Gemmatirosa kalamazoonensis: one gene and its partners. The main gene of each other region encodes a partner of the protein of the gene in region 3 in a complex. Links are inferred from orthologs where the notes say so. Each region holds a gene or a part of one and is shown on either strand. Other genes may lie near its edges.

The links. Proteins that work in one complex are often made in the same cells at the same time.
Region 1: the proteins of tsaD (region 3) and tsaE are in contact, whole or in part, in a crystal structure (PDB 6N9A), measured with the Thermotoga maritima proteins. The link is inferred for Gemmatirosa kalamazoonensis from one-to-one orthologs. Residues at the interface, in WP_004082750.1 of Thermotoga maritima: Cys10, Asp11, Arg49, His50, Leu82, Gly84, Gly135, Gly136, Glu154, Thr155, Leu156, Asp157, Asp158, Ser159, Glu162, Asp165, Lys166, Arg169, Leu170, Tyr175, Lys213, Thr214, Leu217, Tyr218, Gln221, Arg222, Asn324; in WP_004082108.1 of Thermotoga maritima: Leu37, Gly38, Lys46, Lys57, Val59, Lys60, Ser61, Thr63, Phe64, Thr65, Leu66, Met67, Val69, Pro71, Tyr82, Arg83, Leu84, Asp86, Asp88, Phe89, Asp93, Ile128, Asp130, Glu131, Arg134.
Region 2: the proteins of tsaD (region 3) and tsaB are in contact, whole or in part, in a solved structure (PDB 4WQ4), measured with the Escherichia coli proteins. The link is inferred for Gemmatirosa kalamazoonensis from one-to-one orthologs.

Annotation. Positions count from the first base shown.
Region 1 is NZ_CP007128.1:4,107,697-4,110,416, forward strand. It holds tsaE (tRNA (adenosine(37)-N6)-threonylcarbamoyltransferase complex ATPase subunit type 1 TsaE), read right to left. Parts: upstream 1,741-2,720; coding sequence 1,261-1,740; downstream 1-1,260. Other genes in the region: rimI (ribosomal protein S18-alanine N-acetyltransferase), read right to left, coding at 21-563; tsaB (tRNA (adenosine(37)-N6)-threonylcarbamoyltransferase complex dimerization subunit type 1 TsaB), read right to left, coding at 563-1,264; uvrB (excinuclease ABC subunit UvrB), read right to left, coding at 1,748-2,720. UniProt on the Escherichia coli protein: Required for the formation of a threonylcarbamoyl group on adenosine at position 37 (t(6)A37) in tRNAs that read codons beginning with adenine.
Region 2 is NZ_CP007128.1:4,107,110-4,110,051, forward strand. It holds tsaB (tRNA (adenosine(37)-N6)-threonylcarbamoyltransferase complex dimerization subunit type 1 TsaB), read right to left. Parts: upstream 1,852-2,942; coding sequence 1,150-1,851; downstream 1-1,149. Other genes in the region: J421_RS17920 (single-stranded DNA-binding protein), read right to left, coding at 1-505; rimI (ribosomal protein S18-alanine N-acetyltransferase), read right to left, coding at 608-1,150; tsaE (tRNA (adenosine(37)-N6)-threonylcarbamoyltransferase complex ATPase subunit type 1 TsaE), read right to left, coding at 1,848-2,327; uvrB (excinuclease ABC subunit UvrB), read right to left, coding at 2,335-2,942. UniProt on the Escherichia coli protein: Required for the formation of a threonylcarbamoyl group on adenosine at position 37 (t(6)A37) in tRNAs that read codons beginning with adenine.
Region 3 is NZ_CP007128.1:2,983,758-2,989,232, forward strand. What follows is about bases 1,091-4,089. They hold tsaD (tRNA (adenosine(37)-N6)-threonylcarbamoyltransferase complex transferase subunit TsaD), read right to left. Parts: upstream 3,132-4,089; coding sequence 2,049-3,131; downstream 1,091-2,048. Other genes in these bases: J421_RS12775 (prolipoprotein diacylglyceryl transferase), read right to left, coding at 1,133-1,972; J421_RS12785 (hypothetical protein), read right to left, coding at 3,128-3,556; J421_RS12790 (TlpA disulfide reductase family protein), read right to left, coding at 3,557-4,089. In the rest of the region: feoB (ferrous iron transport protein B), read right to left, coding at 1-672; J421_RS12770 (FeoA family protein), read right to left, coding at 675-989; more of J421_RS12790, read right to left, coding at 4,090-4,231; rpe (ribulose-phosphate 3-epimerase), read right to left, coding at 4,228-4,896; J421_RS12800 (PASTA domain-containing protein), read right to left, coding at 5,008-5,415; 16S rRNA (cytosine(967)-C(5))-methyltransferase RsmB, read right to left, coding at 5,412-5,475.

The sequences.
Region 1 (2,720 bases), 1.1 Mb from region 3 along the record:
GTCGATCCGACGCACACCGGTCATCCAGAACGCACGACCGGTGTGTCCTGCACAGACGCGCCGTGCGACGCCCTCGCGACCAGGTCGCGGCGCAGCACGAGCGCGTCCTCCTGCGGGCGACGATAGTACTTCCGCCGTCGCCCCACCTCCGCGAACCCGCGCGACGCGTACAGGCGGCGCGCCGCGGCGTTCGACTCCCTGACCTCCAGATACACCGCCGACGCGCCGCGCGCCATCAGCTCGCCCAGCGCGGTGTCCAGCAGCCGCGCGCCGATGCGCAGGCCGCGCAGCGTGGGCGCGACGGCGAGGTTCGCGATCTCCGCCTCGTCGGCGGCGAGCCACGCGACGACGTACCCCGCCACCTCGGTCGGCGTGCCCCACGACTCGTGATGCGGCGGCCCGGCGCGCCAGTCGGCGACGAGGAACAGCACGTGTCGGTGGCCGAGGAGCGACACGAACGAGCTGCGCGACCACGGATCGGTGAACGACACGAGCTCCATGCGCGACACCGCCTCGACGTCCTGCTCCACCGCGGGGCGTACGGTGAGGGTGCCGAGCGGCATCAGCTCCCTGCCCCGCCGTCGAGCGCCACGGCGACCGACGGCAGCTCGCGCCCGTGCGCCGCCTCCCACTTCACCTGCGCCTCCGCCTTGCGTCCGTAGTCCGGCTCCCACGCGTCGAGATCGACCGGCCCTCGCTCCGCGAGCAGGCGCCCGAGCGCGGCGACCGCCGCCGCCCGAGGCGCCGTCGACTCCCCGGCCCGCAGCGGCGTCGCGTGGTGCGCCCGCGCGAGGTCGTCGAGCGCGTCGGCGTGCACCACCCCGAGGTACTCGTAGCCGACCACGTCGCCGGCATCGTCGAGCGCGACGACCGCCGCGTACGCTTCGCCGCGCAAAGCGTCGAGCGACGCGAGGTGCCGGCCCGCCGTCCGACGTCCTCCCGTCATGAGCGCGAGCGACGGTGCCGCGAACAGCGGGCGCTCCGCGACCTGCGCCAGCCCCTTCGCGATCGACGCCGCGATGCGCAGGCTCGTGAAGCTGCCGGGCCCCGCGCCGCACACGAGGCCGGTGAGATCGCGCGGGCTCGCGCCGGCCGCGTGCAGCGCGTCGACGACGGTCGGCATCAGCCGCTCCTCGCGCTCGCCGCGCATCGCGACCTCGCGCGCCGCGACGACGTCGCGACCGCGCAGCACGGCGACGGTTCCGGCGTACGTGGACGCGTCGATCGCCAGCCACGTCGTGCCGCTGGTGAACGGCGTCGTCATCCGGCGAGCAGCACGCGTCGCCCGTCGTCGCCGGGCGCGTATTCCAGGTCGATCGGCACGTGCGGGGGCAGCCGCGAGCCCGCGCGCTCCGGCCACTCCACGAGCACGAGCGCGTCTTCCGCGGCGAGCAGGTCGTCCCAGCCGAGGTTCGTCAGCTCGTCCTCGTGCTTCAGGCGGTACAGGTCGAGGTGGTACACGCGGCCGTTGGGCGCGCGGTACTCGTGCACGAGCGCGTACGTCGGGCTCGTGACCTCGTCGGTGACGCCGAAGCCGCGGCAGATCGCCTGCGCGAGCGTCGTCTTGCCGGCGCCGAGCTCTCCGGCCAGCGTCACGACGAGGGGCGGCCGCGCCGCGCGGCCGAACGACGTGCCCCACGCCTCGAGCTCGTCGCGCGTGACGGCGATGCGGCTGCGCGTCGCCTCGGGCGGCAGCGGCTTCGCGAAGTGGCCGTCGGAGGTGAGATGGCCGTCGGTCATCGCGGGCTCACCGTGCGGCGCGGAGGTCGGCGACGGTGCCCGGGCGGCGCGCCTTCGCGCCGTCGCCGGACCCGTTAGGCACCGCGTCGCCGAACCGCGCGCGCAGCTCGAACAGCTCGTCGCGCAGGCGCGCCGCCTGCTCGAAGTCCAGCGCCGCGGCGGCCTGCTTCATCTCGCCCTCCAGGCGCGCGATGAGCGCCGCCGGATCCGAGAGGTCGTACGGCGCCGGTCCCTCGGCCACCTTCTTCTTCCCGTCGCGGCGACGCGCGCCCTTCGCTTCCTCCTCCTCGTGCTCCGTGCGGGCGTCGGCCACGCGCGTCACGAAGCGCACGTCGGCGACGCTCTTCTCCACCGTGAACGGCGTGATGCCGTGCTCCTCGTTGTGCTTCGTCTGCAGCTCGCGGCGGCGTGCCGTCTCCTCCATGCAGCGCTGCATCGAGCCCGTGATGCGGTCGGCGTAGAAGATCGCGCGGCCGTTCACGTTGCGCGCGGCGCGGCCCACGGTCTGGATGAGCGAGCGGTCGCTGCGCAGGAAGCCCTCCTGGTCCGCGTCGAGGATCGCGACGAGCGACACCTCGGGCATGTCGAGCCCTTCGCGCAGCAGGTTGATCCCCACGAGCACGTCGAACTCGCCGAGCCGCAGGCCGCGCACGATCTCCATGCGCTCGATCGCGTCGATGTCGGAGTGCATGTAGCGCACGCGCACGCCGACCTGCTGGAGGTAGTCGGTGAGGTCCTCCGCCATGCGCTTGGTGAGCGTCGTGACGAGCACGCGCTCCCCCTTCCGCTCGCGGATGCGGATCTCGCCGAGCAGATCGTCCACCTGCCCGCGCACCGACCGCACCTCGATCTCGGGATCGACGAGCCCCGTCGGCCGGATGACCTGCTCGACCACCGCGCCCTCGCTGAGCTGCAGCTCCAGCTCACCCGGCGTCGCGCTCACGGCGATCATGCGCGGGGTGAGCGCGAGGAACTCGTCG
Region 2 (2,942 bases), 1.1 Mb from region 3 along the record:
TGTCCTCGAGCGCGCCCGGGAAGTCCTCGAAGTCGTCGCCCCCCCCACCCTGCGCGGCCGGTTTGCTGGGCCGGGCCGCGGCGGCGGGCGCCGGCGCCTGGCGACGGGGCGCCTGGTAGCCCGGGCTGCCGCCGTCGGTGTCCCCCTCGTGCCCCTCGCGACGGCCACCGAGCAGCAGGAGCTCGCGCACGTTGATCTCGGTGCTGTAGCGCGTCTGGCCGTCCTTGTCCTGCCACTGACGGTACTCGATGCGCCCCTCGACGTAGATCTTGTCGCCCTTCTTCACGTAGCGCTCGACGATGTCGGCGAGCTGCGACGCCTTCGTGTTCCACACGACGCAGCGGTGCCACTCCGTCTTCTCCTGTCGCACGCCCGCCTGGTCGTTCCAGGTGCGGCTCGTGGCGAGGGAGAACTGCGCGACGCGATTGCCGCCCGGCGTGGCGCGCACCTCGGGATCGCTTCCGAGGTTCCCGATCAACGTGACCTTGTTCAAGCTCCGGCTCATGGTGCCCTCCTCACAGGCTAAGTAGTCCAGTCCAGTCCAAACCTCTCCAGTCGAAGCTACGGGATTCGAGCGGAGCCCAGCGGTCGATCCGACGCACACCGGTCATCCAGAACGCACGACCGGTGTGTCCTGCACAGACGCGCCGTGCGACGCCCTCGCGACCAGGTCGCGGCGCAGCACGAGCGCGTCCTCCTGCGGGCGACGATAGTACTTCCGCCGTCGCCCCACCTCCGCGAACCCGCGCGACGCGTACAGGCGGCGCGCCGCGGCGTTCGACTCCCTGACCTCCAGATACACCGCCGACGCGCCGCGCGCCATCAGCTCGCCCAGCGCGGTGTCCAGCAGCCGCGCGCCGATGCGCAGGCCGCGCAGCGTGGGCGCGACGGCGAGGTTCGCGATCTCCGCCTCGTCGGCGGCGAGCCACGCGACGACGTACCCCGCCACCTCGGTCGGCGTGCCCCACGACTCGTGATGCGGCGGCCCGGCGCGCCAGTCGGCGACGAGGAACAGCACGTGTCGGTGGCCGAGGAGCGACACGAACGAGCTGCGCGACCACGGATCGGTGAACGACACGAGCTCCATGCGCGACACCGCCTCGACGTCCTGCTCCACCGCGGGGCGTACGGTGAGGGTGCCGAGCGGCATCAGCTCCCTGCCCCGCCGTCGAGCGCCACGGCGACCGACGGCAGCTCGCGCCCGTGCGCCGCCTCCCACTTCACCTGCGCCTCCGCCTTGCGTCCGTAGTCCGGCTCCCACGCGTCGAGATCGACCGGCCCTCGCTCCGCGAGCAGGCGCCCGAGCGCGGCGACCGCCGCCGCCCGAGGCGCCGTCGACTCCCCGGCCCGCAGCGGCGTCGCGTGGTGCGCCCGCGCGAGGTCGTCGAGCGCGTCGGCGTGCACCACCCCGAGGTACTCGTAGCCGACCACGTCGCCGGCATCGTCGAGCGCGACGACCGCCGCGTACGCTTCGCCGCGCAAAGCGTCGAGCGACGCGAGGTGCCGGCCCGCCGTCCGACGTCCTCCCGTCATGAGCGCGAGCGACGGTGCCGCGAACAGCGGGCGCTCCGCGACCTGCGCCAGCCCCTTCGCGATCGACGCCGCGATGCGCAGGCTCGTGAAGCTGCCGGGCCCCGCGCCGCACACGAGGCCGGTGAGATCGCGCGGGCTCGCGCCGGCCGCGTGCAGCGCGTCGACGACGGTCGGCATCAGCCGCTCCTCGCGCTCGCCGCGCATCGCGACCTCGCGCGCCGCGACGACGTCGCGACCGCGCAGCACGGCGACGGTTCCGGCGTACGTGGACGCGTCGATCGCCAGCCACGTCGTGCCGCTGGTGAACGGCGTCGTCATCCGGCGAGCAGCACGCGTCGCCCGTCGTCGCCGGGCGCGTATTCCAGGTCGATCGGCACGTGCGGGGGCAGCCGCGAGCCCGCGCGCTCCGGCCACTCCACGAGCACGAGCGCGTCTTCCGCGGCGAGCAGGTCGTCCCAGCCGAGGTTCGTCAGCTCGTCCTCGTGCTTCAGGCGGTACAGGTCGAGGTGGTACACGCGGCCGTTGGGCGCGCGGTACTCGTGCACGAGCGCGTACGTCGGGCTCGTGACCTCGTCGGTGACGCCGAAGCCGCGGCAGATCGCCTGCGCGAGCGTCGTCTTGCCGGCGCCGAGCTCTCCGGCCAGCGTCACGACGAGGGGCGGCCGCGCCGCGCGGCCGAACGACGTGCCCCACGCCTCGAGCTCGTCGCGCGTGACGGCGATGCGGCTGCGCGTCGCCTCGGGCGGCAGCGGCTTCGCGAAGTGGCCGTCGGAGGTGAGATGGCCGTCGGTCATCGCGGGCTCACCGTGCGGCGCGGAGGTCGGCGACGGTGCCCGGGCGGCGCGCCTTCGCGCCGTCGCCGGACCCGTTAGGCACCGCGTCGCCGAACCGCGCGCGCAGCTCGAACAGCTCGTCGCGCAGGCGCGCCGCCTGCTCGAAGTCCAGCGCCGCGGCGGCCTGCTTCATCTCGCCCTCCAGGCGCGCGATGAGCGCCGCCGGATCCGAGAGGTCGTACGGCGCCGGTCCCTCGGCCACCTTCTTCTTCCCGTCGCGGCGACGCGCGCCCTTCGCTTCCTCCTCCTCGTGCTCCGTGCGGGCGTCGGCCACGCGCGTCACGAAGCGCACGTCGGCGACGCTCTTCTCCACCGTGAACGGCGTGATGCCGTGCTCCTCGTTGTGCTTCGTCTGCAGCTCGCGGCGGCGTGCCGTCTCCTCCATGCAGCGCTGCATCGAGCCCGTGATGCGGTCGGCGTAGAAGATCGCGCGGCCGTTCACGTTGCGCGCGGCGCGGCCCACGGTCTGGATGAGCGAGCGGTCGCTGCGCAGGAAGCCCTCCTGGTCCGCGTCGAGGATCGCGACGAGCGACACCTCGGGCATGTCGAGCCCTTCGCGCAGCAGGTTGATCCCCA
Region 3 (5,475 bases):
CACCGGCGCGAGCGCGTCCGCGGCCGCGGGCGGCATCGCGAACAGCCGCTGCGGGCGGGGAAGCGACGTCGCGCGCGAGATCGCGAGCTTCAAACGCTCGACCCCCTCGCCGCGCTTCGCCACCGTCGGGATCACCGTGACGCCGAGCTCGTGGATCAGCTCGGGCACGTCGATGCGGATCCCCGCGGCCTCGGCCGCGTCCATCTGGTTCAGCGCCAGCACCACCGGACGCCCGAGCTCCAGGAGCTGGCTCGTGAAGAACAGGTTGCGCTCGAGGTGCTGCGCATCGGCGACGCAGACGATGACGTCGGGGAGCGGCGTGTCCCGGCCGCGGCCGAGCAGGACCTCCAGGGCGATCGCCTCGTCGGGCGACCCGGCAGAGAGCGAGTAGCTGCCCGGCAGGTCGAGGACGCTGACGCGGGTGCCGTCGGAGCCGCGGTAGCTGCCCTCGTGCCGCTCCACCGTGACGCCGGCAAAGTTGCCGACCTTCTGGCGCAGCCCGGTGAGCGCGTTGAACAGCGTGCTCTTGCCCGTGTTCGGGTTCCCGACCAGGGCCACCCGGAGGACGGCGGGGGTCGCCGCGGGGGCGACGAGCGGCGGGACCGCGGAAGCGTCGGGCGCCGCGTCGGCGCTCGACCGGCGCCGGCCCGCCGCGGCTGGCGGGGGGGACACGCTCAGACCGGCAGCGGCCGGACCGTGATGCCCGCCGTGAGCGCCTTGCCGAGGGCGATGCGCGTGCCGCGCACGTCGAGGACCATGGCGTGCCGCGCGTCGAGCACGGAGACGCACGCGCCCTCGCAGACGCCGAGCGCGCGCAGCCGGCACGCCTGCACGTCGTCGCAGCGCATCTCGAGCACCGTCGCCCGGTCCCCGACGGCGCACGACGCCAGCAGGCAGTCACGCGCCACCTCGGTCACCGGCGCTGCCGGCTCCGAGAGCACGTTGAGCTGCCGCGCGGTGGCGGCCTTGGGACGCAGGAAGCGGAACACGAGTCGCGGTGCGGTCGAGAGCTAATTGAGAATCGTTCTCAACTAGGCTGTTGTAATCTTATACTGGCTGCGAATCAGGTCAACCACACTCGGAATTACACCGCGAACCTGCCAGGTATTCCCCGGCGCGCGCAGGCCGCGCCTCAGGCCGCGGCGTAGGCCGGCGGGGCGAGCTCGCGGCCGCGGCGCGACCACATGATCAGCACCCCCACGACGGTGATCGTCAGCGCGATGAGCTGCGCCGTCGACAGCGGCCCGGCGAACCGGTCGTCCTTCGCGCGCAGGAACTCCACGACGAACCGTTCCAGGCCGGCCAGCACGCAGTAGACACCGAACAGCCAGCCCTCCCTGTGCGTGTGCGCGCGGAGCCGCCACAGCACGAGGAACATCACGAAGCCGAGCACTACCTCGAGAAGCTGCGTCGGGTAGACGCCGATGACCTCCCACGGCGGCACCGTGGCCGGCAGCTGGGCGCCGAACTGTCGGATCATGTTCTCCGCCGTCGACGGCGGGAACCCGTGCGGGAACTTCACCGCCAGGAAGCCGTCCCACGGCTTGCCGTAGTCGTCGCCCACGGCCCAGCAGCCGCTGCGCCCCACCGAGTAGCCGGCCGCGATGGCGATCCCCGCGACGTCGGCGAAGCGCAGGAAGGAGAACCCCTTCCGCCGGATGACGAGCCAGCAGGCGAGCACCGACCCGATGAACCCGCCCCAGAACACGAACCCGCCGCGGCTGAAGATGGCGCCGAAGTCGCGCGTCAGGATCACGAAGTAGAGCTTCGCGCCGACGAGCGTGCCGATGAGCGCCGCGGTCACGAGGTCCGGGATCGCGGCCGCCTCCGCCAGGTGCCCGCGTCGCGCCAGCTCGCGCTGCGAGATGATGTGCGCGATGGCGAACGCCAGCAGCACCGCCAGCCCGAACCCCGTGAGGGAGAGGGGGCCGACCTGCAGCGTGGCGGGCTCGATGGTGAAGGGAGCGGACAAGGTCGGGACTCGGGACTCGGGACTCGGGACTCGGGACTCGGGACTCGGGACTCGGGACTCGGAAGGTGAAAGTACGTTAACCGAGTCCCGAGTTCCGAGTCCCGAGTCCCGGCAGCGGCTGCGCCGCGTAGGCGTTCAACGACCAGTCGGAGCGCTCGCCGCGCGCGAGACGCCACGCGCCGGCGGCGGCGATCATCGCGGCGTTGTCCGTCGCGAGCCGCGGCGTAGGTGCGTACACGCGAACGCCGCGCGGGTTCGCGCGAGACTGCATCGCCTCCGCCAGCGCGCGGTTGCACGCCACGCCGCCGCCGAGGACGATCCGCTCGCGGCCGAACGCGCGCGCCGCGCGATCCGTCTTCTCGACCAGCGTGTCGACGAGCGCGTCCTGGAAGCCGCGCGCGAGGTGCGCGCGCTCCGTCTCCAGCGTGCCCGCCGACTCGGCGCGCCGCACGGCGTGGAGCAGCGCCGTCTTCAGCCCGCTGAACGAGACGTCGAAGTAGTCGGCGTCGCCGAGCGTCTGGTTCGCCCGCACCATCGGCCGCGCGAAGCGGTGGCGCGCCGGATCGCCGTCGCGCGCGAGCTGCTCGATGAGCCGCCCGCCGGGGTAGGGGAGCCCCATGAGCTTCGCGACCTTGTCGAACGCCTCGCCCGCCGCGTCGTCGCGCGTCGCGCCCAACAGCCGGTAGCTCCCCCACGCTTCCACGTCGAGCAGCAGCGTGTGGCCGCCCGACACGAGCAGCGCGGTGAACGGCGGCACCGCGTCCGGGTGCTCGAGCGCCGTCGCGAACAGGTGCCCCTCCATGTGGTGCACGCCGAGCACGGGGATGCCCGCCGCGTACGCGAGCGCCTTGCCGTAGCTCATGCCCACGAGCAGCGCGCCGACGAGCCCCGGCGCGTGCGTCACCGCGACCGCATCGATCGGGCGTCCGTCGCCGGTGCCTAACGACGCGCCGGCGTCGGCGAGCGCGCGGCGCGTGACCGGCACCACGCTCGTGAGATGCGCGCGGCTCGCGATCTCCGGCACGACGCCGCCGAACAGCCGGTGCACGTCCTGCGAGAGGATGACGAGCGAGCGGAGCGCGAACGCGTCGCCGAGCTCCACCACCGCGGCCGACGTCTCGTCGCACGACGTCTCGATGCCCAGTACCAGCGTGCTCACCGGGATGCCGCGCTCCGGTCGGCCGCCGTATCGAAGCGGAGCACGAGCACGTGCGGCTGCACGTCGCGCACGGTCACGCCGTCGAGCCCCGTCGGCAGGTCGACGTCGCTCGCGCGCAGCTCCACGGTGAGCGAGGTCGGGGTCGCCGGACCGAACGTGCGATGCACCGTCGGTGGATCGCGGTAGAGCTTCAGCAGCTGCCGCGTGGGGCCCTCGACGAGCGCGCGCACGTGCGGCGCGTCGCCCACCATGCGCACCGCGCTGTCGACGACGGGCGCGAAGTGCACGGGCACGTACTGCGACGCGGTCTCCTCGCCGCTCGCGACGACCCACAGCGCCAGCGCGAAGAACAGTGCCGCGAACTTGTAGCCGAGCCGCTCGGTGAACGCCTCGGTGACCGCGTCGGTCCAGGGCGCGCTCGCCATCTACCGCCGCGCTCCCGCGCGGGGCGGCGTCGCGGCCGCCGTGTCGGGCACGACCTCCACCGACATGCCCGCGCGCTCCACCACCGGCGTCGGCGTGTGCGGCTTGATGGTGGCGGTCGCCGCCGGCGGCGCGCCCGCCTCGTCGAGCAGCCGCGCGACCAGCGCGCGGTTCGTCTCCGAGTTCCAGTCCTGCGTGTACGACTTCTTGCGGATCACGCCGTCCGCGCCGACGAGGAAGTTCTCCGGCACGCCCGTCGTCATGTACGTCTTCTGGATGGCGCCCGTGGGGTCGTGCAGCACGTCGAACGTGATGCCGAACTCCTGCAGGAAGTCGCGCACCTTCTGCTCCTGCCCCGCGTCGTCGATGCTGACAGCGACGATCTTGAAGCCGCGGGGCGCGAAGTCCTTGTACATCGCCTCCATGCTCGGCATCTCCTGCCGGCACGGCGCGCACCACGTGGCCCACACGTTCACGAGCACGACCTTCCCCTTGTACGCGTCGAACGACCGCGTCGCGGGCTCGGGATCGAGCGTGCGCGCGGCGAACGTGGGCGCCTTCGTGCCCACCGTGACCTCGAACAGCTCGTCGCCGAGGAAGTGCGTCGCCGCCCACAGCGCGACGGCGAGCGCGGCGACGACGCCGAGCACCGTGAGCCACTGCGCGCGCGCCGTCATACCGTCACCGTCGTCGCGAGGTCGCGCAGCGCGGCGATCTCCGCGCGCGGGTCGGCCGCCGTGAACACCGCGTTGCCGGCGACGAACGTGTCGGCGCCCGCGCGGTGGCAGCGCGCGACGGTCGCGCGGTTGATGCCGCCGTCGACCTCGAGCCATGCGCCGCTGCGCGCCTCGTCGAGCATCGCGCGCGCGCGCGCGATCTTGCCGACGCAGTACTCGAGGAACCGCTGCGCGCCGAAGCCGGGGTTCACGGTCATCACGAGCAGCAGGTCGAGCTCGTGCGCGATCTCCTCGACGAACGCGAGCGGCGTGGCGGGATTCACGGCGACGCCGGCGCGGCAGCCGAGCTCCTTGATGCGCGCGATCTGCCGGTCGAGGTGCGGCGCGACCTCGGCGTGGATCGTCATGCCGCTCGCGCCGGCGGCGGCGAAGTCGTCGAACCACCGCTCGGGCTCGACGACCATCATGTGCACGTCGAGCGGCAGCGACGTCACGCGGCGCACGGCCTCGATGATCTTCGCGCCGAACGTGAGGTTGGGCACGAAGCGTCCGTCCATGACGTCGACGTGGATCACGTCCGCGCCCCCCGCCTCGCACATGGCGATGTCGTCGGCGAGGCGCGCGAAGTCGGCGCTGAGGATGGACGGGGCTATGCGGACGGGCACGCGTCGGGACTCGGGACTCGGGACTCGGGACTCGGGACTCGGGACTCGGGACTCGAGACTCGTTAGGCCCGAGACGCGAGTCTCGAGTCCCGAGTCCCGAGTCCCGGCTGTTCAGGGACTAGCGGCGATGTCGATGATCACCGTGGTGTTGGGCGGCTTCATGGTGGTGGCCGGCGGCGTCTGCGCGACGACCGTCTCCGGCGGCACCGACGCGTTCACGCGCCGCTCGCCCTGCTGCGGCTGGAACCCCGCGTCGCGCAGCGCCCGCTCGGCGTCGACCTGCAGCATACCGACGACGTTAGGCACCGGGCGGTCGTTCGGCACCAGCCGCGACGGGAAGACGAATAGGTAGACGACGAGGTAGGCGAGCAGGAACCCCGCGCCGCCGACCACGAAGTACGGCAGCACGCGCCGCGCGCGGCTGCGCCACGGGCTGCCGTGCGGCGCCTCGGGGCGCGGCGGCTGCGCGCGCGGCGGCTGGGCGCGCGGCGGGGTCTCCGGCGGCACGCCCGCGCTCACGCGGCCACCTCGTCCGAGCGACGCAGCCGCGCGGCGAACGCGCCGTCGACGCCGTGCCGG